3 regions of the Rhodococcus sp. NPDC054953 genome follow, and region 3 is predicted to be linked to each of the others. Evidence: riboswitches for the same ligand, from Rfam matches in the RefSeq annotation. Region 3 holds a riboswitch; each other region holds the start of a gene.

Region 1 (10,107 bases), on a different contig from region 3:
CAGCAACTCCAGTGATGCGGACACGTCGAGGTGGTTCGTCGGCTCGTCCAGCAGCAGCACGCACGGCCGCTGCGCGAACGCCCGCGCCAGCTGCGTCTTCTGCCGCTCGCCGCCGGACAGGTTCCGCCACACCCGGTGTCGCAGGTGGCCGATCCCGGCCGCCGCGAGGCCGTCGGCGACGAGGTCGCCGTTGCCGAGGCCTGCGGGGCGGGCCCAGCCGCCGCGGTGCGGAATGGTGCCGAGCTCGACGATCTGCTCCACGGTCAGGTCCAGGTCGGTCGCCGAATGCTGCTCCACCAGCGCGACGGTGCGCGCGAACTCCCGACGGGCGATCGCGGTTGCGGGGTCGTCGCCGAGCAGCACTCGTCCGCGGTCGGGGCGCACGAGCCGCGCCATCGCCGACAGCAGCGACGTCTTGCCGGAGCCGTTGGGGCCGATCAGCCCGGTCACCCGCCGGGACGGCGCCCGGCAGCTGACCCGGTCGAGGATCGTTGCGCCGTCCACCGACCAGGTGAGGTCCTCGACGCGGACCTCGGGGGAGTGGTGGCTCATCCGCGGGCCCCCCGCCTGCGCAGCAGCAGGACGAAGACCGGGACGCCGACCACCGCGGTGACGATGCTGATCGGCAGTTCCCGCCCCGGCAGGATCGTGCGGGCCGCGACATCCGCCCACACCAGCAGCACCGCGCCGACGAGTGCGACGACGGGCAGCAGTCGGGCGTGCAGCGGTCCAGTGAGCATCCGGGCGGCGTGCGGGACGACGAGCCCGACGAAGCCGATCACCCCGGCCTGCGCGACGAGGGCGGCGGTGCACAGCGACGCCACCCCGTACAGCACCCAGCGGGAGCGGTCGACGTCGGTGCCCAGGCTCGCGGCGGCGCGCTCGCCGAATGCGAACGAGTCCAGCACCCGGGCGTGCCCGAGCATCACGACGGCGGTGACCGTCACGACCGCGGCGATCGCCACCAGCCCCGACCACCGCACCCCCGCGACCGACCCGAGCGTCCACTGCAACACCCGATGGGCGGCGTCCCGGTCCCCGAGCAGCACCAGCGCCGACGTCACCGCCGCCGCGAACTGCCCGACCGCGATGCCCGCCAGCACCAGCCGTCCCGGCAGCAGGGCACCCGACCGGGACGTCGAGATGAGGAACACCAGCAGCAGGCACCCGAGCGACGCGACGAACGCCGCCGCCGCCACCGACCCGACCCCGAGGACGCCAGCCGTCCCGACCCCGGCGGTCAGGGCGAGCACCGCGCCGAGCGAGGCGCCGCCGGACATGCCGAGCAGGTAGGGGTCGGCGAGCGGGTTGCCGGTCAGCGACTGCAGCACCGCCCCGCACAGCGCAAGCCCGGCCCCGACCAGCGCCGCCGCGAGCACCCGGGGCAGCCGCAGGTCGACGACGATGTGCGTGGTCAGCAGGTCGGTGCCGGGACCGAGCCCGAGCCGCCCGGCGACGGCCTCGACGACGGTGCCGATCGACAGGTCAGCAGCCCCGATCGTCACCCCCGCCGCGCAGCTCACCGCGAGCAGCGCGGCCAACGCCAGCGCCCAGCCCGCTGCGGTCGTCGACCTGACCCGGGTGGGCACCCGGGTTGCCGCGCTCATGCCGGGCCGCCGCCCAGTTGCTCGGCGACCAGCGTCGCGCCCTCGATCAGTCGCGGTCCGGGGGTGCTCGCCGAGAACGGGACGACGACGAACGCATCGCCGCGCACCGCGGTCAGGTCCCGCAGCGCCGGATCGGCGCGCAGGTACGCCTTTTTCTCCTCGGCGGTGTCCCACGACGCGTCGGCCAGGACGATGACGTCGGGGTCCGCGGCCAGCACCGTCTCCCAGCTGCCGTCGGCCCAGGCCCCGTCGACCCCGGCGAAGATGTTGGTGCCGCCGACCGCATCGATGATCAGCTGCGGGCCGCCCGCATTGCCGCCGACGTACGGGATGTCGGTGTTGCTGTCGTACCAGAAGATGCTCTTGCCCTCCGCCGGTGCGGCTGCCTCGATGCCCGCGACCGTCTCGCGCATCTGCGCGACCACCGCCGCCGCCTCGGATTCGTGGCCGAACAGGGTGCCGTAGTCGCTGATCTCGGTGCCGATGGAATCCCACGCGACCGGCGGGCGCGCCCCGCGGTCCGGGCAGCCGAACGGCGAGACGTAGGTGCCGATGCCGAGGTCGTCGAACGAGTCCTGCGAGCCGACGGCCTTGTCGTCGAACGCGGTCGCATACGACGCCAGCACCAGATCCGGTTTCGTCTCGAGCAGCGCCTCGCGGCTCGGGTAGTCCTTCTCGTTCAGCGGCGGCACCTGCGCGTACGCGGCCTGCCACCGCGGGGCGATGGTGTCGTCGAGGTATGCGGTGCCGACCAGGGCGTCCTGCGCCCCGATCGACAGCGCCGTCTCGGTGGCCCCCTGGTTGAGGGTGACGCCGCGTTCGGCCGGGCCGTCGAGGGTGACGGTGCGTCCGCAGTTCTGCAGGGCGATCGCGGCGGTGTCCGGGGCCGGGTCCGACCCGGCGCACGCGGAGAGGAGGAGCGTGGCCGCTGCGGTGGCGGCGCCGGCGGCGATGGCGCGGGGTGAAACGGGGGTACGCAAGGTGACCCGCCTTCCATGACTCGTGGAAAACGTGCAGGCAGGTGTCGCGGCCGGTCTCCTGGCTCGGCAGGGTGACCGCCGACCACGCCTTCCCGGATGTGCGCATCCAGTGGCTGGGGCGAGCCCCGGGTGGTCGACCAACCTGCCCACAGTGGCGAGTACCGCGCCGGATTCGTACCGGACTTCCCGTTCACCGTGACACCGGGAGGAAGGATAGACGACCGGATGTCTGCCTTGTCCGGGTCGGTGCTGTACACCCGCGCCGAGCGAACGGCGCATTCGTTCGATGTGATCGACTGAACGCTTCCGTTCAGTCGGTCGGCGGGGCGGGCAGATAGGGTTGGTTCGTGCGCCCCTCACTTTCCGACTACGCCCACCTGGCCGGCGGCAAGGTCCGCGACCTCTACACCATCGACGACGAGCACCTGCTGCTCGTCGCGAGCGACCGGATCTCGGCCTACGACCACATCCTCAGCACCCCGATCCCGGACAAGGGGCGGGTGCTGACCGCGATGAGCGTGTTCTTCTTCACCCGGCTGACCGCCCAGAACCACCTGGCGGGCCCGCCGGACGACGAGCGGATCCCCGCCGAGGTGCTCGGCCGAGCCCTGGTGGTGAAGAAGCTGAACATGGTGCCCGTCGAGTGTGTTGCGCGCGGCTACCTCACCGGGTCGGGGCTGGCCGACTATCAGAGCACCGGCGCGGTGTGCGGTGTGCAGCTGCCGGAGGGCCTGGTCGAGGCGTCGCAGCTGCCGGAACCGATCTTCACCCCGGCGACCAAGGCCGCGCTCGGCGACCACGACGAGAACGTCGACTTCGCGACCGTCGTCGACCAGCTCGGCCAGAACCTCGCCTTCAAACTGCGCGAGGACACCCTCGACATCTATACGCGCGCCGCGATTTTCGCGTCTGAGCGCGGAATCATCCTCGCGGACACCAAGTTCGAGTTCGGGATCGACGCCGACGGCAACCTGGTGCTCGCCGACGAGGTGCTCACCCCCGACTCGTCGCGGTACTGGCCCGCCGACGGCTACGAGGCGGGACGGGTGCAGCCCAGCTTCGACAAGCAGTTCGTCCGCAACTGGCTGACCGGTCCCGAGTCCGGCTGGGACCGGGCCTCGGACACTCCGCCGCCGCCGCTGCCGCAGGAGATCGTCGACGCCACCCGCGCCCGCTACATCGAGGCCTACGAGCGGATCTCCGGGCTGTCCTTCGCCGACTGGATCGGGTGACGACATAGGCTGACGGGCATGAGCTCGCCTGATGCCGGACCCCCGGTCGCGAAGAAGGTCCCCCAGCCGCGCACCCATCACGGCGACACGTTCGTCGACGACTACGAGTGGCTGCGGGACAAGAGCGACCCGGAGGTCGTCGCGTATCTCGAGGCGGAGAACGCCCACACGGACGCGCGGACCGAGCACCTGGGGCCGCTGCGGGAGGCGATCTTCGGCGAGATCAAGTCCCGCACCCAGGAGACCGACCTCTCGGTGCCGTCCCGGATGGGGCAGTGGTGGTACTACTCGCGCTCGTTCGAGGGCAAGCAGTACGGGGTGCACTGCCGCTGCCCGATCGCGTCCGCCGACGACTGGACCCCGCCGGTGCTGACCACCGACGCCGAGATCCCCGGCGAGCAGGTGTTGCTCGACGGCAACGAGCTCGCAGAGGGGCACGACTTCTTCGCGCTCGGCGCGCTGTCGGTGACCCTCGACGGCAGCCTGCTCGCGTACTCCGTTGACACCGCGGGCGACGAGCGCTACCTGCTGCGGTTCAAGAACCTCGACAGCGGCGACCTGCTCGCCGACGAGATCGCAGGCACGGCGCCGGGCGCCACCTGGTCGCTGGACAACCGGCACGTTTTCTACCTGACCGTCGACGAGGCGTGGCGCCCGGACACCGTCTGGCGGCACGAATTGGGCACCCCGCGGTCCGCGGACGTGCGGGTCTTCCACGAGCCCGACGAACGCTACTGGGTCGGCTTCGGATCCACCCGCAGCGAGAAGTACCTGACGATCTGGATCGGGTCGAAGATCACCTCCGAGATCTGGTACCTCGACTCGGCGGACCCGGAGGGCGAGTTCACCGTCGTCCTGCCCCGGGAGGAGGGCGTCGAGTACGCCGTCGACCACGCCGTCGTCGGCGGCGAGGACCGCTTCCTGATCCTGCACAACGGTGCCGTGGACGGGGTGAAGGCGGAGAACTTCACCCTCGTCGACGCCCCGGTCGCCGACCCGAGTGAGCAGCGGACGCTGATCGAGCACCGCGCCGACGTTCGGCTCGAGGACGTCGACGCGTTCGCGGGTCATCTGGTGGTCACCTACCGGCGGGAGGCGTTGACCCGGCTCGCGGTGTGGCCGCTGACCGGGGCGGGCTACGGCGAGCTGCGCGAACTGGAGTTCGGCGAGGAGCTGTACTCGGTCGGTGCGGGCTCCACCCCGGAGTGGGAGAGCCCGCTGCTGCGGCTTGGGTACACCTCGTTCATCACGCCGAGCCGCGTGTACGACCTCGAGATCGCGTCCGGGGCCCTGTTGCTGCGCAAGGAACAGCCGGTCCTCGGCGGCTACGATCCCACCGACTACGAGCAGCACCGGGACTGGGCGACCGCCGCGGATGGGACCCGGATCCCGATCTCGATCGTGCGTCGTCGCGGCGCCAGCGCCGACCCGGCGCCGCTGCTGCTGTACGGATACGGCTCGTACGAGTCCAGCATCGACCCCGGGTTTTCGGTGGCGCGGCTGTCCCTGCTCGACCGCGGGATGGTGTTCGCGGTCGCGCACGTACGCGGCGGCGGCGAGATGGGCAGGCACTGGTACGAGGACGGCAAGATGCTGTCGAAGAAGAACACCTTCACCGACTTCGTGTCCTGCGCACGGCATCTCGTCGATACCGGGCGCACCGCGACGGATCGGATGATCGCCGACGGGGGCAGCGCGGGCGGCCTGCTCGTCGGTGCGGTCGCGAACCTGGCGCCGGAGCTGTTCGCCGGGATCCTGGCGAACGTGCCGTTCGTCGACCCGCTCACCTCGATCCTCGACCCGTCGCTGCCGCTGACCGTCATCGAATGGGACGAGTGGGGAAATCCCCTCGCGGACAAGGACGTCTACGACTACATGCGCTCGTACAGTCCGTACGAGAATGTCGGTGCCCACGACTACCCGGCGATCCTGGCGATCACCAGCATCAACGACACCCGGGTGCTGTACGTGGAGCCGGCCAAGTGGGTCGCGAAGCTGCGTGCGACCAAGACCGGCGCCGCCCCGCTGCTGCTGAAGACCGAGATGAGTGCCGGGCACGGCGGCGTCAGCGGCCGGTACGAGAAGTGGCGCGAGGTGGCGTTCGAGTACGCGTGGGTGCTGGACACGGTCGGCCTCGGCTGACGCCGGGCGGGTCCCGGATGCACCACTGCGCGTCAGGGCCCGTTCACCTTCGGCTGCCACGCTGGGGGTTATGACCGCAACGCTGATCGTGTCGGTGTCGGGAATCCGGGACGAGACCCGGGAGCTGGTTGCCGGGTTCGCGGGTGCGATGGACGCCCGCGGTGTCCGTCTGTCGCTGTTGGTGGCGCCGCGGCTGAAGGACAAGTATCGGCTGGTGCGCGACGAGCCGACCCAGGACTGGTTGCGCGCCCGCAGGGACCGGGGCGACGCCATCGTCCTGCACGGCTACGACCAGGCCGCGACCAAGAAGCGGCGCGCCGAGTTCGCCGCCCTCCCGCAGCACGAGGCGATGCTGCGTCTGGTCGCGGCGGATCGGGTACTGGAGGAGACGGGGCTGCGGACCCGGGCGTTCGCTGCGCCGCGGTGGCAGGCGTCGCCGGGGGCGGTCGCCGCGCTGCCCGGCGCAGGCTTTCGACTGCTCGCGGGACTGTCGAGCATCGACGACCTCGACCGCGGCACCGCGGTGCGGGCCAGGGTGCTCGGCGTCGGGGGCGGGTTCGGCAGTGAGCCGTGGCGGTGCCGGGCGCTGGTCCTGCGGGCCGGTCGGATCGCCCGCCGCGGCGGCACCGTCCGGCTCGCGGTCACCGCAAAGCAGTTGGCGCACCCCGGTCCGCGGCAGGCGATCCTCGACGCCGTCGACCTCGCGCTGCACCATCGGGCGGGCCCGGACGCCTACCGTTGGCGTCCGCGTCGCGGGGGCATCGAGGTGGCGTGAGGGCCGGCCCTGCGCGTCACTCGCGGGTCGGTCCGGTCAGCGCGTCGAGGACCCGCTCAAGCCCGAACTTCCAGGCGGACTCGGCGCTGTAGGAGCTGTTCATGGCCTCGCCCGCTGCGGCGCCGACCCGCCGGGCGAGCGGATGCGCGTCGCCGAGGTAGGTGCCCAGCGTCGTGTGCCACCGCACCCACACCTCTCTCATGTCCGCGGCGTGCGGGTCGGGCCGCCGGGATCGGGCGGCGGACCGGACGAAGTCGGTGACGAAGGTGAGGGCGGCGTCGCGGGCGACGTCGCCGAGGCCCATGCCGTCGAAGGCGTGCAGGTCGTGGTCGTACTTCGCGATCGTGCCCGGGCCGAAGGAGGCGCGTTCGTCGGTGACGTCGAGCAGCCACGGGTGCCGGGTGTGGAGCGCGAGTTCCTGGTCGGCGAGCTGGCGGATCCGGTCGCGGCCGGTGCCCGCCGGGTACGGCGCGGGCGTCCAGCCTGCCCGGACGGTGTCGACCATGAGCACGAGCAGGTCGTCGCGGGACCCGACGTGGGTATAGAGGGCCATCGACGAGATGCCCAGGTCGGCGGCGAGGCGGCGCACCGTCACGGCGTCGATTCCCTCGGCGTCGGCGAGGGTGATCGCGGCGTCGACGGCCTGCGAGGTCGTGACCTTCGAGCGTGGGCCGCGGCTGCCGCCGGTCGGGGCGGCGGGGTGCTCGCGCCACAGCAGGTCGATCAGATCGCGCGCCATCGGACACCTCCACGGGTGGGAATACTTCGCCGCGACACGTACTTTATACATTGCATAAGGTTTCCCGTCTCGATGGAGGTCGAATGAAGATCACCGGTACCGCCCTGTCCCTGAACGTCGCGGACCCCGCCGCGTCCGCGGAGTTCGCCGCCACCCATTTCGGTTTCACCGAGGCCATGGCCGACGACGGCTTCATCTCCCTCGCCCACCCGGACGCGGGCGTCAATGTGATCTTCCTGCGCACCGGACTCGGCACCTTCACGCCGGCGTCTATCGCCGGACCGGCGGGGCAGGGCCTGCTGATCGTGTTCGTCGTCGACGACATCGACGCCGAGTTCGCCCGCATCGCCGCCGCGGGCGCCGTCGTCGTCACCGAACCCGAGACCGAGCCGTGGGGTGAGCGCTACTGCCAGTTCGCGGACCCCAACGGCCTGATCTGGCAACTCGTGCAGTGGGTGTGAATCCCGCTCAGGACAGCTCGGTCCCCGATTCCCCGGGCAGCACCCGGAACTCGGTGCCGTCCGGGGCCATGTCGGTGTAGCGGCCGTAGAAGATCCCGGTCGCCTCGTTCGCGAGGATCGCCTGGTGGATCGGCACCGCGACCCGCGGCGCGACGGCGCGCAGGTAGTCGATCGCCTCGGCGATCTTCAGCCACGGCGCGGCGGCGGGGAGCGCGAGCACGTCGACCCGCTCGTGCGGGATGTACAGCGAGTCGCCGGGGTGTAGCAGCCGGGCCGGGTTGTCGTCGTCGCCGAGCAGGAACGCGGTGTTATCGATCACCGCCAGGTCCGGGTGGATCACCGCGTGCCTGCCGCCGGTTCCCCGCAGGTGCACCCGGCCGACGTCGAACGCGTCACCCGGGCGCACCGGGGTCCACCGGTCGCCGAACTGCGCGGCGGTCTGCGGGTCCGCGAACAGGGCGGCGCCCGGATTGGCCTCGACCAGCGCGGGCAGCCGGGCCGTGTCGGCGTGATCGGGATGCTGGTGGGTGATCGCGATCGCGTCCAGGCCGGTGATCCCCTCGAAGCCGTGCGAGAAGGTGCCGGGATCGAACAGGATCGTCGCGCCGAGGTGCTCGACGAGCAGGCAGGAGTGGCCGAAGTGGGTGAGCCGCATGCCCCCGAGTATGCGCTGGTTCACACCGCGGCGGGGCACCCGCGACCGTGTGCGCGAGCCAGCGGGGCGGACCGGTAAACTGCCAGTTGCCCGGCGTGATTCTCCCGGGCACAACCGCAGCACCAAGCGAGGAGCAGCACGTGGCCCGTGTCGTTGTCGAAGTCATGCCCAAGGCCGAGATCCTCGACCCGCAGGGGCAGGCCATCGTCGGGGCGCTGTCCCGGCTCGGCTTCGCCGGCGTGTCCGATGTCCGCCAGGGGAAGCGGTTCGAGTTGGAGATCGACGGCAGCGTCGAGGACGCCGAGCTGGAGAAGATCGCCGAAGGTCTGCTGGCCAACACCGTGATCGAGGACTGGGTCGTGCGGCGAATCGACGTCGAGGCATGAGCGCCCGCGTCGGAGTCATCACCTTCCCCGGCACCCTCGACGACGTCGACGCCGCCCGCGCCGTGACCCTCGCCGGCGGCGAGGCCGTCAGCCTGTGGCACGGCGACGCCGACCTCAAGGGCGTCGACGCGGTCATCGTCCCCGGCGGCTTCTCGTACGGCGACTACCTGCGCTGCGGCGCGATCGCGCGTTTCGCCCCGGTGATGGGCAAGGTCGTCGATGCCGCGAAGGGCGGGATGCCGGTCCTCGGTATCTGCAACGGCTTCCAGGTGCTCTGCGAGGCGGGCCTGCTGCCCGGCGCGCTGACCCGCAACCAGGGTCTGCACTTCATCTGCCGCGACCAGTGGCTCAAGGTGGAGGCCACCTCCACCGCGTGGACCAGCCGCTACGAGTCCGGCGCCGAGATCCTGATCCCGCTCAAGTCGGGTGAGGGCCGCTACCAGGCGTCTGAGCGGGTGCTCGACGAGCTCGAGGGGGAGGGTCGCGTGGTGTTCCGCTACTCGGGCGACAACCCGAACGGTTCGCAGCGGGGCATCGCGGGCGTCGCGTCCGCGAACGGTCGGGTCGTCGGTCTGATGCCGCACCCCGAGCACGCGACGGAGCCGCTCACCGGCCCGAGCGACGACGGGCTCGGCATGTTCTACTCGGCGCTGGAGAGCGTCGTCTCCGCCTGATCGGACGCTGACGGGAGGCCCCGGAAACTCACTGGAGTTTCCGGGGCCTCCCGTGTTCCTATGGCCGGGTCACCCGCACCGGAAGGAACCGATGTCTACCGCGCATATCGCCGTGATCAGCATTCCCGCACCCGGCCACGTCAACCCGAGTCTCGAGATCGTCCGGGTGCTCGTCGCGCGTGGACACCGGGTCAGCTATGCGAACGACCCGTCGATGGCGGCGGTGATCGAAGCCACCGGCGCCGAGTTGCGCCCCTACACCTCGACGCTGCCCGGCGTGAACACCGGCGGCTCGGGGACCGCGTCGGAGAAGTCCTGGGACGGCGACATGATCGACCAGTTGACGTTGTTTCAGGAGGACTATGAGTCGATGCTCCCGCAGCTGCGGGCGCTGTACGACTCCGACCGGCCGGACCTGTTCCTGTACGACATCGCGGGCGGTCCGGCGCGGATCCT
Region 2 (10,107 bases), on a different contig from region 3:
CGCCGCCGACCAGGTCGGCGAGGCTCTGCGCGACGAACTCGGGGATCGAGCCGCCGTTGCCGGTGGCGCGGTAGGCCGACACCAGCAGGCCGAGGTCGATCTTCGACGGGCGCAGGTCGAGCTCGGTCAGCGCCTCGAGGAACGGGAACGTCTCCTCGACGGACAGCTCGTCACCACGGATCTGCCTGGCGAAGCGGTGGGTGCGCAGGATGCTGATGACCGACTTGTTCACCAGCGAGCGGCTGTGAAGCAGAATGGTCACCGAGTGCCTGCGGTGCAGGCCGCCGATGATCGGGATCATCGCTTCGGCGAGCGCTTCCTCGGAGTTCCACTGGGTCAGTTCCGCTGTGGTCACTGCGATCCTCTGTCTTTCTGACTCTGTGTGGCGTGCCCGTGGGTTGGACGCCGAACTGGATGAGACGCACGTCACTTCGCCGGCCGCGATCCGGTTCGGTCGAACCGGGCCACGACCGGCGAAAACGGTGCACGCGCTACCAGCATAGGTAACGACCTGCACGCGACCCAAAGGGCGTTCTCGGGGGTGCCCGGTCGGGGCGCCGCGATCACCGGCCTGCCGGCCCGCGCCGTGGTCAGTAACCCTTCGACCGCAGGAACTCGGCGACGGTGACGATCGCGTCGGGATTGCGGGGGCCCTCCACCAGGGCCGCGTACGGCAGCGCGATGATGTTGCCCTCGCGCACCGCGGTGGTGCCCGCCATCAGCGGCTGCTGACGCAGCAGCCGGATCTTCGCGTCCACCGACTCGTCCGGCCCGGCCCCGTAGTCGACGATCACGATCGCCTGCGGGTCGCGTTGCGCCGCCGCCTCCCACGAGGTGGTGGTCCACGAGTCGTTCAGGTCGTCGAAGATGTTGCTGCCGCCCGCCTCGCGGATGATCTGCGACGGCGCCGCGGTCCGGCCGGAGGTGAACGGCTCCGGGGTTGCGCTGTCGAACAGGAACACCCGGGCCGGCTCCTGCCCGGCCGGCGCCGACGCCGTCGCCTCGGCCACCTGCTCGCGATACCCGGCGACCAGGTCGTCGGCCCGGTCCCGGACACCGAAGATGTCCCCGAGGTTCGCCAGGTCCGCGTACAGCGCGTCGAGCGGTTCCATCACCCCGCGGCGGTCCGTGTCGGGCTGCCTGCAGGCCTCGGTCAGCTGGTAGGGGACGGCGCCGATCGAGCGCACCCAGTCCGGGGTCAGGCCCGTCGACTCCTTGAACCCGTAGTTCCAGCCCGCGAAGACGAAGTCGGGGTTCGCCGCCTGCACCACCTCCCGGGTGAACGCATCCCCGAGTTGCGGGGCCGTCTCGAAGTCGGCCCGCCACGGCGAGGTGGCGATGTCCCGCTCCTTGCCCGGGTAGCTGGTGTAGCCCGCCAGGTGTTCGGTGAGGCCGAGCGCGAACATCATCTCGGTGATCGCGGTGTCGTTGGTGACCACCCGCTGCGGGATGCCGTCGACGGTCAGGGGTGCGCCGCAGTTGGTGACGGTCACCGACTCTCCGGTGGGTTCGGCGGCCGCGTCCTGCACGTCGGCGCCGCACGCCGTCAACGCGAACACGCTCGCCGCTGCCATCGCGACCGTCCAGGGTCGGGACCTCATCTAGTACTCCTTCTCGTCGAAGATGATCTGGGGAACACCCAGCCGGGGATGGGTGACGACGTGCCCGCCGATCGCGAACCACCGCCGCAGCACGTCGGCCGTCACGACCTCGTCCGGTGTCCCCGTGCACACGAGCCGGCCACCGCTGAGGACGAACAGCCGATCGCAGTACTGCGCGGCCAGGTTCAGGTCGTGCAGCGCCGCGATCACGGTGATGCCCAGGTTCCGGGCCGCGGTCAGGACGCTGTACTGGTGGTGGACGTCGAGGTGGTTGGTCGGCTCGTCCAGCACCAGCACCCGCGGCTGCTGCGCCAGCGCGCGGGCGATCAGGACGCGTTGCCGCTCCCCGCCGGATAGGGACAGGAAGCTGCGGTGCTCGAGGTGCGACGCGTCGGCGGTCGCCAGCGCGTCGCGGCACAGGCCGACGTCGCGGCGGTCGGCTCTGCGCAACGCCGACTGATGCGGCAGGCGGCCGGTGGCCACGACCTCGGCCGCGGTGAAGTCGAACTGCATCGGGCTGTCCTGGGTCAGGGCCGCGACCTGACGTGCGTTCTCGCGCATGCTGATCGCGGCGATGTCCGTGCCGCCGACCAGGATCCGGCCCGCCGCGGGCGACAACGCCCGATACAGGCAGCGCAGCAGGGTGGACTTGCCGCTACCGTTCGCCCCGACGACGCCGACGAAGGTGCCCTCCTCGGCTGCGAGGGTCACCGCCTCGAGGATCCGGGTGCCGCCGATCTCGACCGTGACGTCCCGATAGTCGACCCGCATCAGCCGACCCCCGCCAGGGCGCCGCGGCGCCGCATCAGCAGTACGAACAGCGGGACCCCGACCGCGGCGGTGATCGCGCCCAGCGGAAGTTCCTGCGGCGGAATCAGGGTGCGGGCCAGCAGGTCCGCGGTGACCAGGAACACCGCGCCGAGCAACGGCGTCACCACGATCAGCCGGCGATGGTCGGCGCCGACCAGCAGCCTGGCCACGTGCGGTACCACCAGCCCGACGAAACCAACGGCGCCGCAGATCGACACGAAACATCCGGTCATGACCGCGGCGACAACGAACAGCAACAGCCGGAAGCGGCTCGCGTCGATCCCGAGCGCCGCGCTGACCTCGTCACCCATCGACAGCGCGTTCAGCCGGCGCGCACAGGCCGCGATGACCGCCAACCCGATCACGGTCACCGCCGCCGCCAGCGGCACCGCCTGCCAGGTGGCACCGGCGAGGCTGCCGAGCAGCCAGAACATCACCGACCGCGCCGCGTCCCCGTGCGGTGCCATGAACACCAACACCGTTGTGGCAGCGGAAAACCCGTACCCGAGGGCGGTCCCGGTGAGGACCAGGCGCAGCGGAACCAGCCCCGCCGAGGACCGGGCCATCAGGTACACCAGGATCGTGGCCCCGAGCGCGCCAAGGAACGCGGCGGTCGACAGCGCGTACAGGCCGAGCGCGCCGAAGGTGCCGAACAGCACCACCGACGTGGCGCCCACCGAGGCACCCGAGGAGATGCCCAGCACGTACGGGTCGGCCAGCGCGTTGCGCACCATCGCCTGCACGATCAGCCCGACCCCGCTCAATCCGGCACCGACCAACGCGGCCAACAACACTCGCGGCAGTCGGGAGTCGGTCACGATCCGATAGTTCGGGAGGTCCGGCGCGAGGACCGGCCCGCCGGTCAGTTCGGCCCACAGGAATCCGGTGGTGTCACGCCAGGGAACGGGTGCGGTGCCGAGCATCAACGCCAGGACGGAGACGACCGCGAGCGCGGCCACCAGGCCGATGGCCAACGGGGCGACGGGCAGTCGGCGCATCATCGACCACTTTCACCTGGATGCAGGTGCCAGCCTCACCGGGCGGTGCGCGCAACGACGTGCGGGCACAGCGGTGCCCGCATCCTCGTCGACCGCTCCCTCGGAGTCGACAGGCGACCACGCCGGCGGCATGGCCGCGCTGGCAGGTCTTCGGGCTCGTGGACACGGATCGGGCGAACCCGAATTCTCCTACTGGCGGCCGCTTCCCGGGCTCACACCCAGTGCTGATGGCCGCGGTCGTTTCCACACACCGCTGCGGGGCAGCTCCGGTTTCCCACCGGATTCCCTCTTACGAACCGCCCGGCACGAGCCGGACGGTAACCAACGCGCGGCCACAGTAGCACTCAGGGTCGGCGCCGCGAATCGGGCCGGGATCCGGTCGCGGTGGGCGCGCCAGCGGTCGGCGTCGAGGCGGGGATCCCGCAGTTCCTGCCGGTGCTCGATCAGGTCCGCCTTGCGCGTCCGGGTCACACCGGCGGCATAGCGCCGCCCACCGGGGCGATGATTTCGACGGTCCGGGAAGGTCAGTACTGGGACCATAGACTCGACCCGAACGGAGTGGTGATGTCGACCAGTGCCCGCGGCGTCCAGATCAGCCTGCCGATTGCCGATCGCGTGAATTCGATGCGGTTCTACCGCAGCGCCTTCGGATTCGACCTCGTCGGCGAACCCGCCGAGGACGGCGTCCCGGAACCGTTGTCGTTCCGCATCGACCAGCGCACGATGTTGGCGCTCATCCCGGCCGACGGCCTCGACTGGGTCCTCGGCGAGGACCGCCCACTGGCTCCCGATGGCACCAGCGAGTGCCTCCTCGGCATGGGCGTTGCCACCGAGCGGGAGCTCCTCGTCCTGGTCGAGCGAATCAGGAGCGCCGGCGGCACGGTGCTCGCCGCACCCGAGCACCAGCCGTGGGGATACACGGCACTGTGCGCAGACCCGGACGGTCACGTGTGGCAGCTCAGCGTCGCACCCTGAGCGCATTGGTCTGTCCGTCCGGCGGGCCCGGAACGGGCTGAACGACGGAGCTAGTGGTCCGGTCGTTGGTGGTGGCGATGTCGAGTCGTTTGGCGGGCGGGCGCGCTGCATCGGTGAGGTCGTCGCAACCCCACGGACGGCATATCGCCGGGATATCGAAAAATGCATACGCGCTGGCAACTCCGCGTTGTCTTGACTGTCGGCATGTCCTACAACGACCTGGGTTTGATCGACAGCGACGCGATCGCGGTGCGGTGCGCCCGAGGGCCCGACGATTCGTCACCCCCGGCGGTCCCGACCACCGGGGTCACCGTCTTCGGATGCGGTCACGACGAAGCCGTGGTGTTCCGCGAGATGGGAACCCGCCTCGGGCTTGCGCCAAGCATCACCGAGGAAGCGGTCGGTGAAGCCAATGCTGCACTGGCGCGGGGCAACCGATGCATCAGCGTGAGCCACAAGACGCAGATCGACCATGCCACGCTGCTGGCGCTGAGCCGAGTCGGCGTCGAGTACATCTCCACCAGAAGCGTCGGGTACAACCACATCGACGTGGAATTCGCGGCGAGCATCGGCATCTCGGTCGGCAACGTCGACTACTCGCCCGACAGCGTGGCCGACTACACACTGATGTTGATGCTGATGGCCGTGCGCCACGCGAAAACCATTGTCCGCCATGCAGATACGCATGATTACCGGTTGAATGACAGGCGCGGCAGGGAGCTGCGCGACCTGACCGTCGGGGTGATCGGAACGGGGCGCATCGGCACAGCGGTCATCGACCGGCTGCGGGGATTTGGCTGCCACGTGCTGGCGCATGACCGCAGGCCTCACGCCTCCGCCGACTACGTTCCGCTCGATGAACTGCTGGGGCAGAGCGACATTGTCACGCTCCACACTCCACTCACCGCGGACACACACCATCTCCTCGACCGCCAACGCATCGACCGGATGAAGTACGGCGCGTACCTCGTCAACACGGGTCGCGGACCGCTGCTCGATACCGAGGCCCTCCTCTCCGCGTTGGAGAGCGGCCGGTTGGGCGGCGCGGCGCTCGATGTCATCGAAGGCGAGGAAGGGATCTTCTACGCCGACTGCCGAAACACGGTGATGGAGAACAAGGCACTGGTGCGGCTGCAGCGCCTGCCGAATGTGCTGATCAGTCCGCATTCCGCCTACTACACGGACCACGCCTTGAACGACACCGTCGAAAACAGCCTCATTAACTGCCTCAACTTTGCACGTGGGAGAACAGCATGAACAGATTGAAGGTCGGGGTCATCTTCGGAGGGGCTTCCGAAGAACATCCCGTCTCCATCAAGTCGGCGCGAGAGGTGGCAAGAAATCTCGACACGGAGAAGTACGAACCGTTCTGGATCGGCATCTCGACCGACGGCGAGTGGAAGCTCTGCGACGGCCCCGATGCGGATTGGGAAAATCACGGCGCGGGTCCCGCCGTGCTGTCACCCGATCGAAGTGTGCACGGCCTGCTGGTCATGGAGCAGGGGCGCTACGAAACCGTGCGCCTCGACCTCGTCTTCCCGGTACTGCACGGCACGCTCGGCGAAGACGGCGCGATCCAAGGCCTGTTGGAGCTCGCCGGCATCCCCTACATCGGCTGCGACATCCAGGCCTCGGCCGTGTGCATGGACAAGGCCCTGGCCTACACCGTCGCCACCAGCGCGGGAATCGCCACGCCGACCTTTCGGGTTGTCGCGGCGAACGAGAAGGTCGACGCCGATCGACTTCGCTATCCGGTCTTCGTGAAGCCGGCCCGTTCGGGTTCATCGTTCGGCGTCAGCAAGGTCACCCGTGCGGATGAGCTGCCGAAGGCGCTGAGCGCGGCGCGACAGTACGACTCGAAGGTCCTGATCGAAGAAGCCGTGGCCGGCGGCGAGATCGGCTGCGCGGTCCTGGGTGAACGATTCGGCCTGATCACTGGGGAGGTGGACCGCGTCGACCTCTCGCACGGATTCTTCCGGATCCACCAGGAGGAATCGCCCGAAACCGGATCGGAGAACTCGACGTTCATTGTTCCCGCCGACATTTCCGACGAATCGCGCCTGCTCGTCCAAGAGACCGCCAAGGCCATCTACCGCACCCTGGGCTGCAAGGGACTTGCCCGCGTTGACATGTTCCTCGCCGACGACGGGCGGGTGGTCCTCAACGAGGTCAACACCATGCCCGGCTTGACGTCGTACAGCCGGTATCCGCGGATGATGGCCGCCGCGGGACTGCCGATCTCCGACATGATCGACCGGCTCATCTCGATGACAATGCGCGGGACGAAGCGATGAACGACGATTTCGTCTACGTCGACGCGCTCGTGCCCGGGGTCCGCTGGGATGCGAAGTACGCCACCTGGGACAATTTCACCGGCAAGCCGGTAGACGGCTACCTCGCGAATCGGATCGTCGGCACCCGGGCGCTGTGCGTTGCCCTCGCGCAGGTACGCGAGAAGGCGGCGTCCCTCGGCTTCGGATTGCTTCTCTGGGACGGTTATCGTCCTCGACGCGCCGTCGACAGCTTCCTACGCTGGTCGCAGCAGCCGGAGGATGGCCAGACGAAGCAGCGCCACTATCCCAATATCGCCCGACCCGAGATCCTCGAAAAGGGATACGTGGCAACCCAGTCGGGTCACAGTAGGGGCGGCGCCGTTGACCTGACGCTCTATCATCTCGCGACCGGTGACCTTGCGCCAATGGGTGGCGGCCACGACCTCATGGACCCGATCTCGGGTCATCGAGCGCGAGGAATCACGCCCATCGAGTCCAAGAATCGTGCGCTTCTTCGTTCCCTCATGGAGGACTGCGGATTTGATCGGTACGACTGCGAGTGGTGGCACTACACGCTAAAACGCGAACCCTACCCCGACGTCTACTTCGACTTTCCGATCACCTGATGGGTCTCCATTGTGTCTCGCAGTGGGGACATGTGGCGAACAACGACGAGGTCGTGATGCGGCGGACCGGCCCATCGGGGCTGGAGGTCTTCCTGCGACACACCGACCCATCGAAACTGCACGACTGGGCCTCCGACGGATATCGCTCGCGCGAGGAATACCTGTTCTGGTCCCGCAAGGTCTGCGGCTTGGCGTGCCTCCAGTCGCTGCTCCACGGCTGGACTGATGTCCGACTGTCGATAGGCGAACTCCTTGCGCTGGCCGTCGAGTGGGGCTGCTACGAGGTGGAGTCTTCGGGCAAGGTCCACGGCCTGCTCTACCGGCCATTCATGGCGTGGGTCAGCACCCAATTCGGATTCGACTGCCAACTGGTCGAGCACACCCCGATTCAGGTATCGGCCCGGGAGCTGCGGCCCGGCCAGGTCATGATCGCCTCGGTATCCCCCGAGATTCGCGATCCCGACACCCACGAGCCGCGACGAGGAGGCCACCTTGTGCTGATCTACGCCATCAATGATGGGGTGGTGCGGTTTCATAATCCGTCGGGCTACTCCCACAATTCAGACTCTGCGGCCCTGCCCCTGCAGGTATTCGAGCGGTTTCATGCCAACCGGGGAATCTTGCTCCGAGGGGCATCGTGATGTCGGCCGGCGAACCCGCCCCGCGCGTCGTCGTCGCTGGCGGCCATTCGGCCGGGCACATCGAGCCCGCGATGAATTTCGCCGACGCGCTGAACCTGCTGGAGCCCACGGCCGAGATCACCGCGCTCGGCACCGGCCGTGGCCTGGACACCACGCTCATCCCCGCCCGCGGCTATTCGCTCGAATTGATCCCGCCCGTGCCGCTGCCGCGCACGCTGAGCCGCGACCTGCTGCACACGCCGGGCAGACTGCGCGACTCCGTCCGGGCGACCGGGGCCATACTCGACCGCGTGCGGGCCGAGGTCGTGGTGGGCTTCGGGGGCTACGTGGCGCTGCCCGCGTATCTCGCCGCCCGCCGGCGGGGGATGCCGATCGTCGTCCACGAGGCGAACGCCCGGCCTGGGGTGGCGAACCGACTGGCGGCCCGGATGACGACCCACGTCTTCACCGCCGCGCCCCGTGTCCACCTGGCGCACGCCAGCGCGATCGGCATCCCGCTGCGGCCGGCGATCACCGGGCTCGACCGGGCCGCGCTGCGCGAGGCGGCCCGGCAACGGTTCGGCCTGCGCCCGGACGAGCCGGTCCTGCTGGTCACCGGCGGTTCGCAGGGAGCCAACACGATCAACGCCGCCGTGGCCGACGCGGCAACAGCGTTGCGGGCGGCCGGCGTGCAGGTGCTGCACATCACCGGGCCCCAGCGCATTGTCGAGCCGCCCGACGCCGACCCCGGCGACCCGGCCTACGTCGTCGTCCCGTACGTCGAGGAGATGCAGTACGCCTACGCCGCGGCCGACGTCGCGATCTGCCGCGCGGGGGCGATGACATGCGCCGAACTCGCCGCTGTCGGCTTACCTGCCGTCTATGTGCCGCTGCCGCTGCGCGGCGGTGAGCAGCGCTGGAACGCGGAGGCGGTCGTTGCTGCCGGCGGGGCGGTGATCGTCGACGATGCCGATCTCACCGCGGCATGGATCGAAACCACCCTGATCCCGCTGCTCGCCGATACCGAACGGAGAGCGACGATGTCGGCGCATGCGTTGGCAGCCGGCGCACCCGACGTGGGTTCGCGGCTGGCCCGGCACGTGCTTACGGTCGTCGCGGAGCGGCGGGCAGGCGCACCGCGACGGCGAGCCCGCCTGCGGCTCGGGGGCTGAGCGTGAGGGATCCGTCGTGTGCCTGGGTGATGCTCTTGACGATCGCCAGGCCAAGGCCCACCCTCGCCTCGTCCCCGCGGGTGCGAGCGGTGCCCCGCTGAAACGGCTCGGTGAGTGTCGAGACCAACTGTGGACTGAGCTTGTCGCCGGTGTTCTCGACCGTGAGCAGGACGGACTCGGGGCCGGCGGCGGTGCTGATCTGCACGCTGCCGTGCTCGGGGAGGTTGTGGACGATCGCATTGTGCAGCAGGTTCGTCGTCAACTGCAGCAGGAGTGCGTGTGAGCCGCTGACCGGCGCGATGTCCCCGGAGGTCTCGATGCTGACGCCGCGCTTCTCCGCGAACGGGAGGAGCGTCTCGGCGGCCTCTTCCGCGATGAGCGACAGGTCGACGTCTTCGCGGCTGAAGGACCGTTGGTCGGTGCGGCTGAGCAGGAGCAATGCCTCGGTGAGCTCGATCGCTCGGGTGTTGACCGCGCGGAGGCGTTCGTCGAGTTCGCCGCCGTCGCGGTTCGGATCGTTGCGGGCGACATCGAGAAGGGTTTGGGTGATCGCCAGCGGGGTGCGCAGCTCGTGGGAGGCGTTGGCGGCGAATCGCTGCTGCGCGGCGTCGCGTGCTTCGAGCTGCGCGAGCATGGCGTCGAAAGCATCGGCAAGCTCACGGAACTCGTCGTTGCGTCCCTCCAGTTCGATCCGGTATGACAGCGAGCCGCTCCCCGCCTCCCGCGCGGCGCGGGTGATGCGCGTCAACGGGGCAAGCATGCGGCCCGCGAGAATCCAACCACCGATAAGGCCGAACACCAGCAAGAACCCGAGCGCCAAGATCGCCGCCGGGACAAACACCACGGGGCCGAAGTTGCTCGGGTCGAAGACCCGGGCAAAGTCGGCCAGATCAGGGAATTGGAAGTTCGTGGACCGCCCTCTCAGCAGGAAGACCCACACCGCCGCAAGGAGCAAAACACCGGCGAGCATGAGGAACCCGGCATAGCTGAGCGTGAGCTTGAGGCGAACGCCCAACCCGGGTGCTCTAGCCA
Region 3 (10,107 bases):
CGTGCGGGCCAACGTCGAGTTCCCCCTCGAACTGGCCGGGGTGGGCCGGGCCGAGCGCCGCGCCCGCGCCGACGAACTGATCAAGCTCGTCGGGCTGGCGGGCAAGGAGAAGGCGTACCCGTCGCAGCTGTCCGGCGGCCAGCAGCAGCGCGTCGGCATCGCCCGCGCGCTCGCGTCGAACCCGGACGTGCTGCTGTGCGACGAGGCGACCAGCGCCCTCGACCCGGACACCACCGACCAGGTGCTCGACCTGCTCGCCGAGGTGAACCGGGCGATCGGCGTCACCGTCGTCCTCATCACCCACGAGCTCGGGGTGCTGCGCCGCATCTGCACGTCCGCGGCCCGGCTCGACGACGGCCGCATCGCCGAGACCGGGCGCATCCTCGACCTGGTCGCCGCGCCCGGCTCGATCCTCGGCTCGGCGATCGTCCCGGTCGGGGGAGACCCCACCGAGGAGGTGAGCGACACCGCGATCGTCACCACCATCGGCGACGACGCGCACGGCCCCTGGCTCTCCCAGCTCGTCCGGGCACTCGACGTCGACATCTCCGTCGTCGGCGGCCGCGTCGAACAGGTCGCCGGGGTCACCGTCGGTCGGTTGCGGCTGAGCTTCGGACCCGATGTCCGCCGCGCGGACGTTGAGGCGTTCGTCGCCGCCCAGCCGAACACCACGCTCGCGTGGGGCGCCGACGCCCACCTGGAAGGGGTGCTCTCGTGAACAAAACGTCCTGGCAGGACTCGCTGCCCGACGTGTGGGAGGCGACCCTCGAAACGCTGTACATGGTTGGCGTCGCGTTCCTGCTCACCGTGGTCGGCGGCGTCCTCATCGGGGTGGTCCTGCATCTGACCTCGCCGTCCGGGTTGTGGCCGCAGCGGGCGTTGAACGCGGTGCTCGGCGCGATCGTCAACGTGTTCCGGTCGCTGCCATTCCTGGTCCTGATGATCGCGCTGATCGGGTTCACCCGGCTGATCGTCGGCACCGCGATCGGCCCGACCGCCGCGATCGTGCCGCTGACGATCGGCGCGATCCCGTTCTATGCCCGCGTCGTCGAGTCCGCGCTGCGGGAGGTGCCCGTCGGCCGGGTCGAGGCCGCGCAGGCGATGGGCGCCACCAACGGGCAGATCGTCCGCACGGTGCTGCTCCCGGAGTCGTTGTCGGCGCTGATCGCGGGCGCGACCCTGACGTCGGTGCTGCTCGTCGGGTACTCGGCGATGGCCGGTGTGATCGGCGGCGGCGGGCTCGGCGACTTCGCGATCGTGTACGGCTACCAGCGGTTCAACACGCCGGTGCTGCTCGTCGCGGTCGTGGTGCTGATCGTCATGGTGCAGATCATGCAGACGATCGGTGACCGCGCGGTCCGGGCACTGGACCACCGCAAGTAGGCGCGCGCTCCGCGAACCGTGCGTGCGGTGCACCCCGGCCGGGGTGCTCCGCACGCACGGTTCCGGTCAGAGGCCAAGCAGCGCGTTCTCGACGACCTCGGTGAGCGCGGGATGAATCCAGTACTGCCCCAACGCCATTTCCCGGGCGGGCAGGCCGAAGCTCATCGCCTGGATCAGCGGCTGGATCACCGTCGACGCCTGGGCGCCGAGCACGTGCGCGCCGACCAGGCGACCGGTGCCGCGGTCGGCGATCACCTTGCACAGTCCCTCGTCGTCCTCCATCGCCCACCCGTAGGCGACGTCGGCGTAGCGCTGCACCTTCACCGCGACATCCAGGCCCCGCGCGCGGGCCTTCGCCTCGGTCAACCCGACCGTGGCGATCTGCGGGTCGGTGAACACCGCGGCGGGCACGAACCTGTGGTTTGTTCGCGCCAGTTCCGTGCGGGCCGGGTCGGCGCCGTTCCCCCAGGCGTCGCGCAGCAGGTTCGCCTGCACCACCCGCGCCTCGTGATTGGCGACGTGCTTGAGCTGGTGCGGCGACGACACGTCCCCGAGCGCGAAGACGCCCTCGGCGGCGGTGCGCTGGAACTCGTCGACGACGACGCGGCCCCGATCGTCCACGTCGACGCCGGCGGCGCTGGCACCGAGCCGGTCACCGTTCGGGGTGCGGCCGGTCGCGACGAGCAGCGTGTCCCCGGCGACGACGGTGCCGTCCGCGAGCACCGCCTCGACGCCGCCTGCGGCGTCCCGCAGCTCGGCGACCGGATTTCCGAGGTGCACATCCCATTTCGAGCGCGCGAGGTCGGTGAACCGCTGCGAGATGTCGACGTCGAGGTCGCGCAGCAGGCGGTCGCCGCGGCCGATGATCGACACCTGGGCGCCGAGGGCGGAGAAGACGTGCGCGAATTCGGACGCGATGAACCCGCTGCCGAGGATCACCAGCCGCTCGGGCAGGTCGGGCAGGCGCATGATGTCGTCGTTGGTGACGTACCGGACACCGCTGCGGGTCACCACGTCGGGGATGACCGGCCGGGATCCGGCGGCGATCACCACCTGGTCGGCGGTGATGACCTCCCCGGTTCCGGTGCGGATGGTCCGGGGGCCGGTGAAGGTCGCGTAGCCGGGGAACACGGTGGTGTTCGGGCTGCCGTCCCGCCGATACCGTTCGCCGCCCTCCGAGATCGGGTCGATGCGGCCGAACACCCGTTCCACGATGTCGTTCCACCGCACCTTTTCCACCCGCGCGTCGACGCCGTAGCGGGACGAGTCCCGGATGGTGCGCGCGACCTCGGCGGCGTAGACGAACATCTTCGTCGGGATGCAGCCCACGTTCAGGCAGGTGCCTCCGAACGTGCCGCCCTCGCAGACCGCGACGGTCATGTCGGCGAACCGGTCGTCGAGAATGGTGTTGCCGGAACCGGATCCGATGATCGCCAGATCGAAGTGGGTCACGAGGGCCGCCCTTCCGTCGCGCCCTGCCGCTCCAACCAGTCCAGCCACTGATCGACCTCGTCGAACGCCTGTTTGCGGGGCACCTCGCGGGACAGGAACACGTCGTGCCGGGCACCTTCGATCGGAACGATGGTGGTGCGGTCGCCCAGGCAGCCCGCCCAGCGCGCGATCTGCTTGACGTCGAGCACCAGATCCGCGGCCTCCGACTTCTCCGTGTACCGCATCGAGTAGTGCGTCACCTTCGAGCGCAGGATCAGCGACGGCACCCCGATGTCGAGGCCCCGATGCAGCCGCGCCTGCGCGCGGCGGACGGCGCGCAGCCACCCGAAGGTCACCCCGTACCCGCGCAGCGGCTTCCATTCGAGGTCGTAGTCCCATTCGCCGCGTTGGCTGCGGTGCAGGGTGCGGCCGTACACGTCCATCGGCGGCTGCTTGAGTTCGAGCTTGTCCCGGAGTCGGCCGACGGTCCGGATCGCGACCGTCCCGACGTTGCGCACGTACGACGGGCCCTGCAGGTCGAACCACGGGCTGTTGAGGATCGCCCCGGCGACCCCGGCGGCCGCGCTGCCCCCCGGCCGGGCATTGAGCCGGTCCAGCCACATCGGCAGGATCAGGCCCCCCGTGGAGTGGGCGGTGAGCAGCACCGCACCGCCCTGCACCTGGTCGCGGACCGTCGCAAGCGCCCACTCCAGTTCGGCGTCGTACAGTGCGAGATCCGTCACGAAGTGCGGGGTCTGGCCCGGCCGCCGCGAACGGCCACACTTGCGCAGGTCCAGCGCGAAGAAGTCGTATCCCCGCCCGTGGAAGTGCTCGGCGATGTGGGTCTGGAAGAAGTAGTCGGTGAATCCGTGCAGGTAGAGCACCGCGCGGCGGCGGGGTGTCGCCCCGTCGGGCCGGTATCGGACGAGGGTCGCGACCACCTCGCCCTCCCCGTCGGGATCCGTGCCGAGCGGCAAGGTCGTCTGTTCGTAGCCCTCGCCAAGGAGGTCCCGCACCCAGGTGGTCACAGATCACAATCGTAGTGGGCGTTAATGTGAACTCGGGGGAGCACAATTGAGGCGAGGTCAACCCCGCTCATACGCGCGGGTAACCTACTCCGCGTGCAGTCGGCGTGACTGCCGCTGCCAATGGACAAGGAAGTCGATTTTCCAGTGTCAGACAACACCGCGGTACACAAGACCGATGTAGTTCTCGTGGGTGCGGGCATCATGAGTGCCACGCTCGGTGCCCTGCTCCGGCAGCTGCAGCCGGACTGGTCGATCAGCGTGTTCGAGCGTCTCGACGCCGCCGCCGCCGAGAGCAGCGACCCCTGGAACAACGCAGGCACCGGACACTCGGCGCTGTGTGAGCTCAACTACACGCCTGCGACCAAGGACGGCTCGGTGGACATCACCAAGGCCGTCAACGTCAACGAGCAGTTCCAGGTGTCGCGGCAGTTCTGGGCCTACGCGATCGAGAACGGCATCCTCACCGAGCCGAAGGAATTCGTCAACCCGATCCCGCACGTGAGCTTCGTGCACGGGGCGGAGAACGTAAAGTACCTGCGGGCCCGCTACGACGCCCTCGCCGGCCACCCGCTGTTCGCGGGGATGGAATACACCGAGCGCCCCGACGAGTTCGCCAAGCGCCTGCCGCTGATGGCCACCGGTCGTGACTTCTCCGATCCGGTCGCGTTGAACTGGACCGACGGCGGCACCGACGTCGACTTCGGCGCCCTGACCAAGCAGCTGCTGGGCAACATCGGCGCCACCGGCGGCACCGTCCACTTCGGCCACGACGTCCGCAACATCACCAAGCAGTCCGACGGCAGCTGGACCCTGAAGGTCGTCAACCAGCGCACCGGCGACAAGAAGACCGTGAACGCGAAGTTCGTCTTCGTCGGCGCGGGCGGCGGTGCGCTGCACCTGCTGCAGAAGTCGGGCATCGCCGAGGCCAAGGGCTTCGGCGGCTTCCCGGTCTCCGGCGAGTTCCTGCGCTGCACCAACCCGGAACTGATCGAGCAGCACAACGCCAAGGTCTACGGCAAGGCCGCGGTCGGCGCACCCCCGATGTCGGTGCCGCACCTCGACACCCGCGTCATCGGCGGCAAGAAGGGCCTGCTGTTCGGCCCGTACGCCGGCTGGTCGCCGAAGTTCCTCAAGAACGGCAAGGTCACCGACCTGCCCGGATCCATCAAGCCGAACAACCTGATGTCGATGCTCGGTGTCGGCGTCACCGAACTCGGCCTGACGAAGTACCTCATCGGTGAGCTCCTGCAGTCGGCCGACGACCGGATCGAGACGCTGCGCGAGTTCGTGCCGCGCGCGACCGGCGGCGACTGGGAACTGATCACCGCGGGTCAGCGGGTGCAGGTGATCCGCAAGAAGGGCGGCGGGGGCGTGCTCGAGTTCGGCACCGCCGTCATCAACGCCGCGGACGGCACCATCGCGGGTCTGCTCGGCGCCTCGCCCGGCGCGTCCACCGCGGTCCCCGCGATGCTCGACGTCCTGCAGCGGTGCTTCGGGGACCGGTGGAGCGCATGGGAGCCGCAGCTCAAGCAGATGGTCCCGTCGCTGGGTCTGAAGCTGTCCGACAACGAGTCGCTGTTCCGTGAGGTGTGGGACTGGAGCAACCGGGCGCTCGAGCTCGAGGCCCCCGTCGAGGTCGCGGCCGCCGCATCCGCCTGATCCGTCCACCCGTTCACCGGCCGTCACCTGCCCAGGTGGCGGCCGGTGTCGTTGCACCGGATAGAGTTCGCGGCGAACATCATGTTTCCCGTCGCGGGGAAGTCCTGTGGAAGTCAGGCGCGGTCCCGCCACTGTGACGGACACCGAGCCACGATCGGTTCCGAAGTCAGATTGCCGCGGCGGCGGAACTTTTCGTCCGACCCCCGGCGCGGAGACCGGGGAGTGAGGAGAGTGGCGCCGTGACGCAACAGGATTCGGCAGACCCCGGTTTTCCGTTCAGTGCCATCGTCGGGCAGGACCAGCTGCGGCTGGCGCTGACCCTGTGCGCCGTGCATCCCGGCATCGGCGGAGTGCTGGTGCGCGGCGAGAAGGGCACCGCGAAGTCGACGGTGGTCCGCGCGCTCGCCGCGCTGCTGCCCCCGACGGCGGGCGGCGACCCGGCCCGCCTGGTGGAACTGCCGGTCGGCGCCACCGAGGACCGGGTGATCGGCTCCCTCGACCTGGAGAAGGTGCTCCGGGACGGCGAGCGTGCCTTCCAGCCCGGCCTGCTGGCCGCCGCCCACGACGGTGTGCTCTACGTCGACGAGGTGAACCTGCTGCACGACCACCTCGTCGACGTGCTGCTCGACGCCGCAGCCATGGGCCGCGTCCACGTCGAACGCGACGGTGTCTCGCACTCCCATCCCGCCAAGTTCGTCCTCGTCGGAACAATGAACCCGGAGGAGGGCGAGCTGCGTCCGCAGCTGCTCGACCGGTTCGGCCTCGCCGTCGACGTCGCCGCGTCCCGAGACGTCGACGTCCGCATGCAGGTGATCCGCCGCCGCCTCGACTTCGAGGCCGACCCCACCGGATTCGCGGCCGGCTACGCGGGCGCCGACGCCGACACCGCCGCCAGGATCGCCGCCGCGCGGGCCGCGCTGCCCGCGGTCGGCCTGCCCGACACCGAGCTGCGCCGGATCGCCGCGCTGTGCGCCTCCTTCGACGTGGATGGAATGCGCGCCGACCTGGTCCTGGCCCGCACCGCGACCGCGCACGCGGCATGGCGCGGTGCGACCGAGGTCGCCGAGCCGGACGTGCGGGTCGCGGCCGAGCTGACCCTGCCGCACCGCCGCCGCCGCGACCCGTTCGACGAACCGGGCCTGGACCAGCAGCAGCTGGACGAGGCGATGCGGGACGCCGACGAGCAGGCCCGCAGTCACTCCGAGCCCGAGCCCGAGCATGACCCCGAGCCCGACCCCGACCCGGACGGTCCCGGTGGCGGCGCCCCCGCCCCGGACGCCGGTGGCCCCGCACCCGACGCCCCCGCCCCGGATGGTGCGGCGCAGGCCGAGGAACCAGAATCGACCGGCCCCGGCGCGCCGCCGGAACGCCCGGTCGGCGCGCCGACCGGCCAGTTCCGCACCCGGCTGCTGACCGTCCCCGGCGTCGGCGAGGGCGCGCCGGGCAGGCGGTCCCGGTCCCGGTCCGTACGCGGGCGGACCGTGCGCGCGACCACCGACCCCGGTCGCGGCCTGCACCTGGTCGCCACCCTGTTCGCCGCCGCCGAGCACCAGTCCACGCGTGGGCGCACCGACGGCCGGATGCTGTTGGCGCCCGGAGACATTCGGGGCGCGTTGAAGGAGGGGCGCGAGGGCAACCTGATCGTGTTCGTCGTCGACGCGTCCGGGTCGATGGCGGCCAGGGACCGGTTGTCCGCCGTCACCGGTGCCGTGGTGTCGCTGCTCCGCGACGCCTACCAGCGGCGGGACAAGGTCGCGGTCGTCACGGTCCGCGGCGCGTCCGCCGAGGTGGCGCTGCCGCCGACCTCCTCCGTGGACATCGCGGTCCGCAGGCTGGCGTCGCTGCGCACCGGTGGGAGAACCCCACTCGCGCAAGGGTTCCTCACGGCCCGCGAGGTGGTGCTGCGGGAACGGCTGCGGGATCCGCACCGGCGTGCGATGGTCGTCGCCCTCACCGACGGCCGCGCCACCGGCGGCACCGACCCGGTGCACCGGGCGAAGGTCGCGGCGGGTCTGCTCGCCGACACGGCCGCCGCCGCCGTCGTCGTCGACTGCGAGACCGGGATGGTCCGGCTGGGGTTGGCCGCGGAACTCGCGACCGCGCTGCGGGGGGCCTGCGTCCGGCTCTCCGAACTGTCCGCGGAGCAGGTCGCCGGCGTCGTCCGCGCGGCCGCCTGACCGACCGTCCCCTGCCCAACCCCCAACCCGACGAGGAGAATTCGCATGCCCAAGGGTGTCCCCGACAACGTTCCCGACGACGGGCTGACCACCAGGCAGCGTCGCAACGCCCCCGTCCTGGCCGTGCACACCGGGCCCGGTAAGGGCAAGTCCACCGCCGCGTTCGGGATGGCGCTGCGCGCCTGGAACCAGGGCTTCGACATCGGGGTCTTCCAGTTCGTCAAGTCCGCCAAGTGGAAGGTCGGGGAGGAGGCCGCGTTCCGGGCGCTCGGCGACCTGCACGAGTCCACCGGGGCAGGCGGCCGGGTGTCCTGGCACAAGATGGGCGACGGCTGGTCGTGGACCAGGAAGAAGGGCGACGACGAGGACCACGCCCGGGTCGCGCTCGACGGCTGGCGGGAGGTGGCCCGGCGGATCGAACGCGAGGAACACCGGTTCTACGTCCTCGACGAGTTCACCTACCCGCTCAAGTGGGGTTGGGTCGACGTCGACGAGGTCGTCGACGTCCTGGTGCGCCGTCCCGGCCAGCAGCACGTGGTGATCACCGGCCGGGACGCCCCGCAGGCGCTGCTCGACGCCGCCGACCTGGTCACCGAGATGACGAAGGTCAAGCACCCGATGGACGCGGGCCGCAAGGGGCAACGGGGCATCGAGTGGTAGATCGCGCCGTCCCGGCGGTGGTGATCGCCGCACCCGCATCGGGCAGCGGAAAGACCACCGTCGCAACGGGACTCATCGGTGCGCTGCGCGCTGCGGGGGACCGGGTCGCCCCGTTTAAGGTGGGCCCGGACTACATCGACCCCGGCTATCACGGCCTCGCGGCGGGCCGGGTCGGGCGCAACCTGGATCCGGTGCTGGTCGGTGCGGACCGGATCGGCCCGCTGTACCGGCACGGCAGCGCGGGTTGCGACATCGCCGTCGTCGAGGGCGTGATGGGGCTGTTCGACGGCAAGATCGCGGACCCCGCGCCGGACGGGGCGGCCGAGGGCTCCACCGCGCAGGTGGCGGGGCTGCTCGGCGCGCCCGTGGTGCTCGTCGTCGACGCCCGCGGCCACAGTCAGTCCCTCGCCGCGGTGCTGCACGGCTTCGCGACCTTCGACCGGAACGTCCGGATCGGCGGGGTGATCCTGAACCGGGTCGGCAGCGCCCGGCACGAGCAGGTGCTGCGCCAGGCCTGCGAGCGGGTCGGGATCCCGGTCCTCGGTGTGGTGCCGCGCCTGGCCGAGCTGGCGGTGCCGTCCCGGCACCTGGGTCTGGTGACCGCCGTCGAGCACGGCGGCGCCGCCACCGCCGCGGTGGGCGCGATGACCGACCTGATCGCCAGGCACGTCGACCTGGACGCGGTGCGGGCACTGGCATCGTCGACGGTGACTGCGCTGGCGTGGGACCCGGTCGTCGCGGTCGGCCCTGCGGTCGCGGGTGCCCCGGTCGTCGCGGTCGCTGGCGGTGCGGCCTTCACGTTCGGGTACGCCGAGCACCGGGAACTGCTCGAGGCGGCAGGAGCGCGGGTGCAGCTGTTCGACCCGGCCACCGACGACCTCCCCGACGGTGCCGCCGCGCTGGTGCTGCCCGGCGGGTTTCCGGAGGAGCACGCGGCGGCGTTGGCCGCGAACACCGCGTTGCTGACCTCGGTGCGGGAGCGGGCGCGCCGCGGCATGCCGATCCACGCCGAATGCGCCGGACTGCTGTACCTGACCCGCGCCCTCGACGGGCATCCGATGTGCCGGGTGATCGATGTCGACGCCACCTTCGGTTCGACGCTCACCCTCGGTTACCGGGAGGCGGTGGCGCTCGCCCCGTCCGTGCTGTTCGCGGCCGGGGAACGGGTGGTCGGCCACGAGTTCCACCGGACCGCGCTCGCCGCGCAGTCCGCCGACGGCTGGGCGCCCGCGTGGGGCTGGCACGCGAGCGGAGCCGCGTCCCGGGAGGGCTTCGTTGGCGGGGGAGTGCACGCGTCCTACCTGCACACGCATCCGGCGGGGAACCCGGACGCGATCCGTCGATTCGTCCATGCGGCAAGCGAGTTCGGTGCCCGACATGGTTGACCTGGTGGTCGGCGTCGGACTTCGGTCCGGGGTGCGGCACGACGCGGTGCTGGAGGCGATCGCCTCGATCGTCGACGACCGGACCGCACTGCGGGCGGTGGCGACGCTCGACCGGAAGGCCGCCGACCCGTCCGTGGTGACGGCCGCCGCCGAACTGGGTGTCCCGGTGCTCGGGTTCACGGCGGCCGAACTGTCCGCGGTGACCGTGCCGAGCCCGTCGGCGCGGGTCGCCGCGGCGGTCGGGACGGCGAGTGTCGCGGAGGCCGCCGCGATCCTCGGGTCGGGCGGCGGGGACCTGCTGGTGCGCAAGCGTGCCCGCGATGGCGTCATCGTCGCGCTCGCCCGTACTGTTTGGTGACCGGACGCAACCGTGCGTGATTTTTA

Evidence for each region. A riboswitch is a leader RNA that binds a small molecule or an ion and turns the genes downstream of it on or off. The one in region 3 is predicted to bind cobalamin.
Region 1: linked by a shared signal. The riboswitch ahead of ACWF62_RS02645 (ABC transporter substrate-binding protein) and the one ahead of ACWF62_RS05940 (VWA domain-containing protein) in region 3 are both predicted to bind cobalamin.
Region 2: linked by a shared signal. The riboswitch ahead of ACWF62_RS03150 (FecCD family ABC transporter permease) and the one ahead of ACWF62_RS05940 (VWA domain-containing protein) in region 3 are both predicted to bind cobalamin.

What each region holds. Positions count from the first base shown of each region.
Region 1 covers NZ_JBSGXD010000002.1:210,404-220,510, forward strand. The annotation lists gene ACWF62_RS02635 (ABC transporter ATP-binding protein) at 1-552, opposite strand, end outside; gene ACWF62_RS02640 (FecCD family ABC transporter permease) at 549-1,607, opposite strand; gene ACWF62_RS02645 (ABC transporter substrate-binding protein) at 1,604-2,587, opposite strand; cobalamin riboswitch at 2,619-2,800, opposite strand; gene ACWF62_RS02650 (phosphoribosylaminoimidazolesuccinocarboxamide synthase) at 2,935-3,819, shown strand; gene ACWF62_RS02655 (S9 family peptidase) at 3,838-5,961, shown strand; gene ACWF62_RS02660 (DUF2334 domain-containing protein) at 6,032-6,736, shown strand; gene ACWF62_RS02665 (TetR/AcrR family transcriptional regulator) at 6,753-7,475, opposite strand; gene ACWF62_RS02670 (VOC family protein) at 7,559-7,936, shown strand; gene ACWF62_RS02675 (MBL fold metallo-hydrolase) at 7,944-8,591, opposite strand; gene purS (phosphoribosylformylglycinamidine synthase subunit PurS) at 8,732-8,977, shown strand; gene purQ (phosphoribosylformylglycinamidine synthase subunit PurQ) at 8,974-9,651, shown strand; gene ACWF62_RS02690 (macrolide family glycosyltransferase) at 9,743-10,107, shown strand, end outside.
Region 2 covers NZ_JBSGXD010000003.1:18,512-28,618, reverse strand. The annotation lists gene ACWF62_RS03165 (glyceraldehyde-3-phosphate dehydrogenase) at 1-355, opposite strand, end outside; gene ACWF62_RS03160 (ABC transporter substrate-binding protein) at 591-1,601, opposite strand; gene ACWF62_RS03155 (ABC transporter ATP-binding protein) at 1,602-2,372, opposite strand; gene ACWF62_RS03150 (FecCD family ABC transporter permease) at 2,372-3,409, opposite strand; cobalamin riboswitch at 3,534-3,752, opposite strand; gene ACWF62_RS03145 (VOC family protein) at 3,794-4,384, shown strand; gene vanH (D-lactate dehydrogenase VanH) at 4,589-5,641, shown strand; gene vanO (D-alanine--(R)-lactate ligase VanO) at 5,638-6,678, shown strand; gene vanX (D-Ala-D-Ala dipeptidase VanX) at 6,675-7,283, shown strand; gene ACWF62_RS03125 (hypothetical protein) at 7,316-7,924, shown strand; gene ACWF62_RS03120 (UDP-N-acetylglucosamine--N-acetylmuramyl-(pentapeptide) pyrophosphoryl-undecaprenol N-acetylglucosamine transferase) at 7,924-9,075, shown strand; gene vanS-O (vancomycin resistance histidine kinase VanS-O) at 9,008-10,107, opposite strand, start outside; gene vanR-O (vancomycin resistance response regulator transcription factor VanR-O) at 10,101-10,107, opposite strand, start outside.
Region 3 covers NZ_JBSGXD010000005.1:166,931-177,037, forward strand. The annotation lists gene ACWF62_RS05915 (methionine ABC transporter ATP-binding protein) at 1-718, shown strand, start outside; gene ACWF62_RS05920 (methionine ABC transporter permease) at 715-1,383, shown strand; gene mtr (mycothione reductase) at 1,450-2,835, opposite strand; gene ACWF62_RS05930 (alpha/beta hydrolase) at 2,832-3,842, opposite strand; gene mqo (malate dehydrogenase (quinone)) at 3,963-5,501, shown strand; adenosylcobalamin (AdoCbl) riboswitch at 5,572-5,732, shown strand; gene ACWF62_RS05940 (VWA domain-containing protein) at 5,741-7,678, shown strand; gene cobO (cob(I)yrinic acid a,c-diamide adenosyltransferase) at 7,724-8,338, shown strand; gene ACWF62_RS05950 (cobyrinate a,c-diamide synthase) at 8,332-9,723, shown strand; gene ACWF62_RS05955 (cobalamin biosynthesis protein) at 9,716-10,081, shown strand.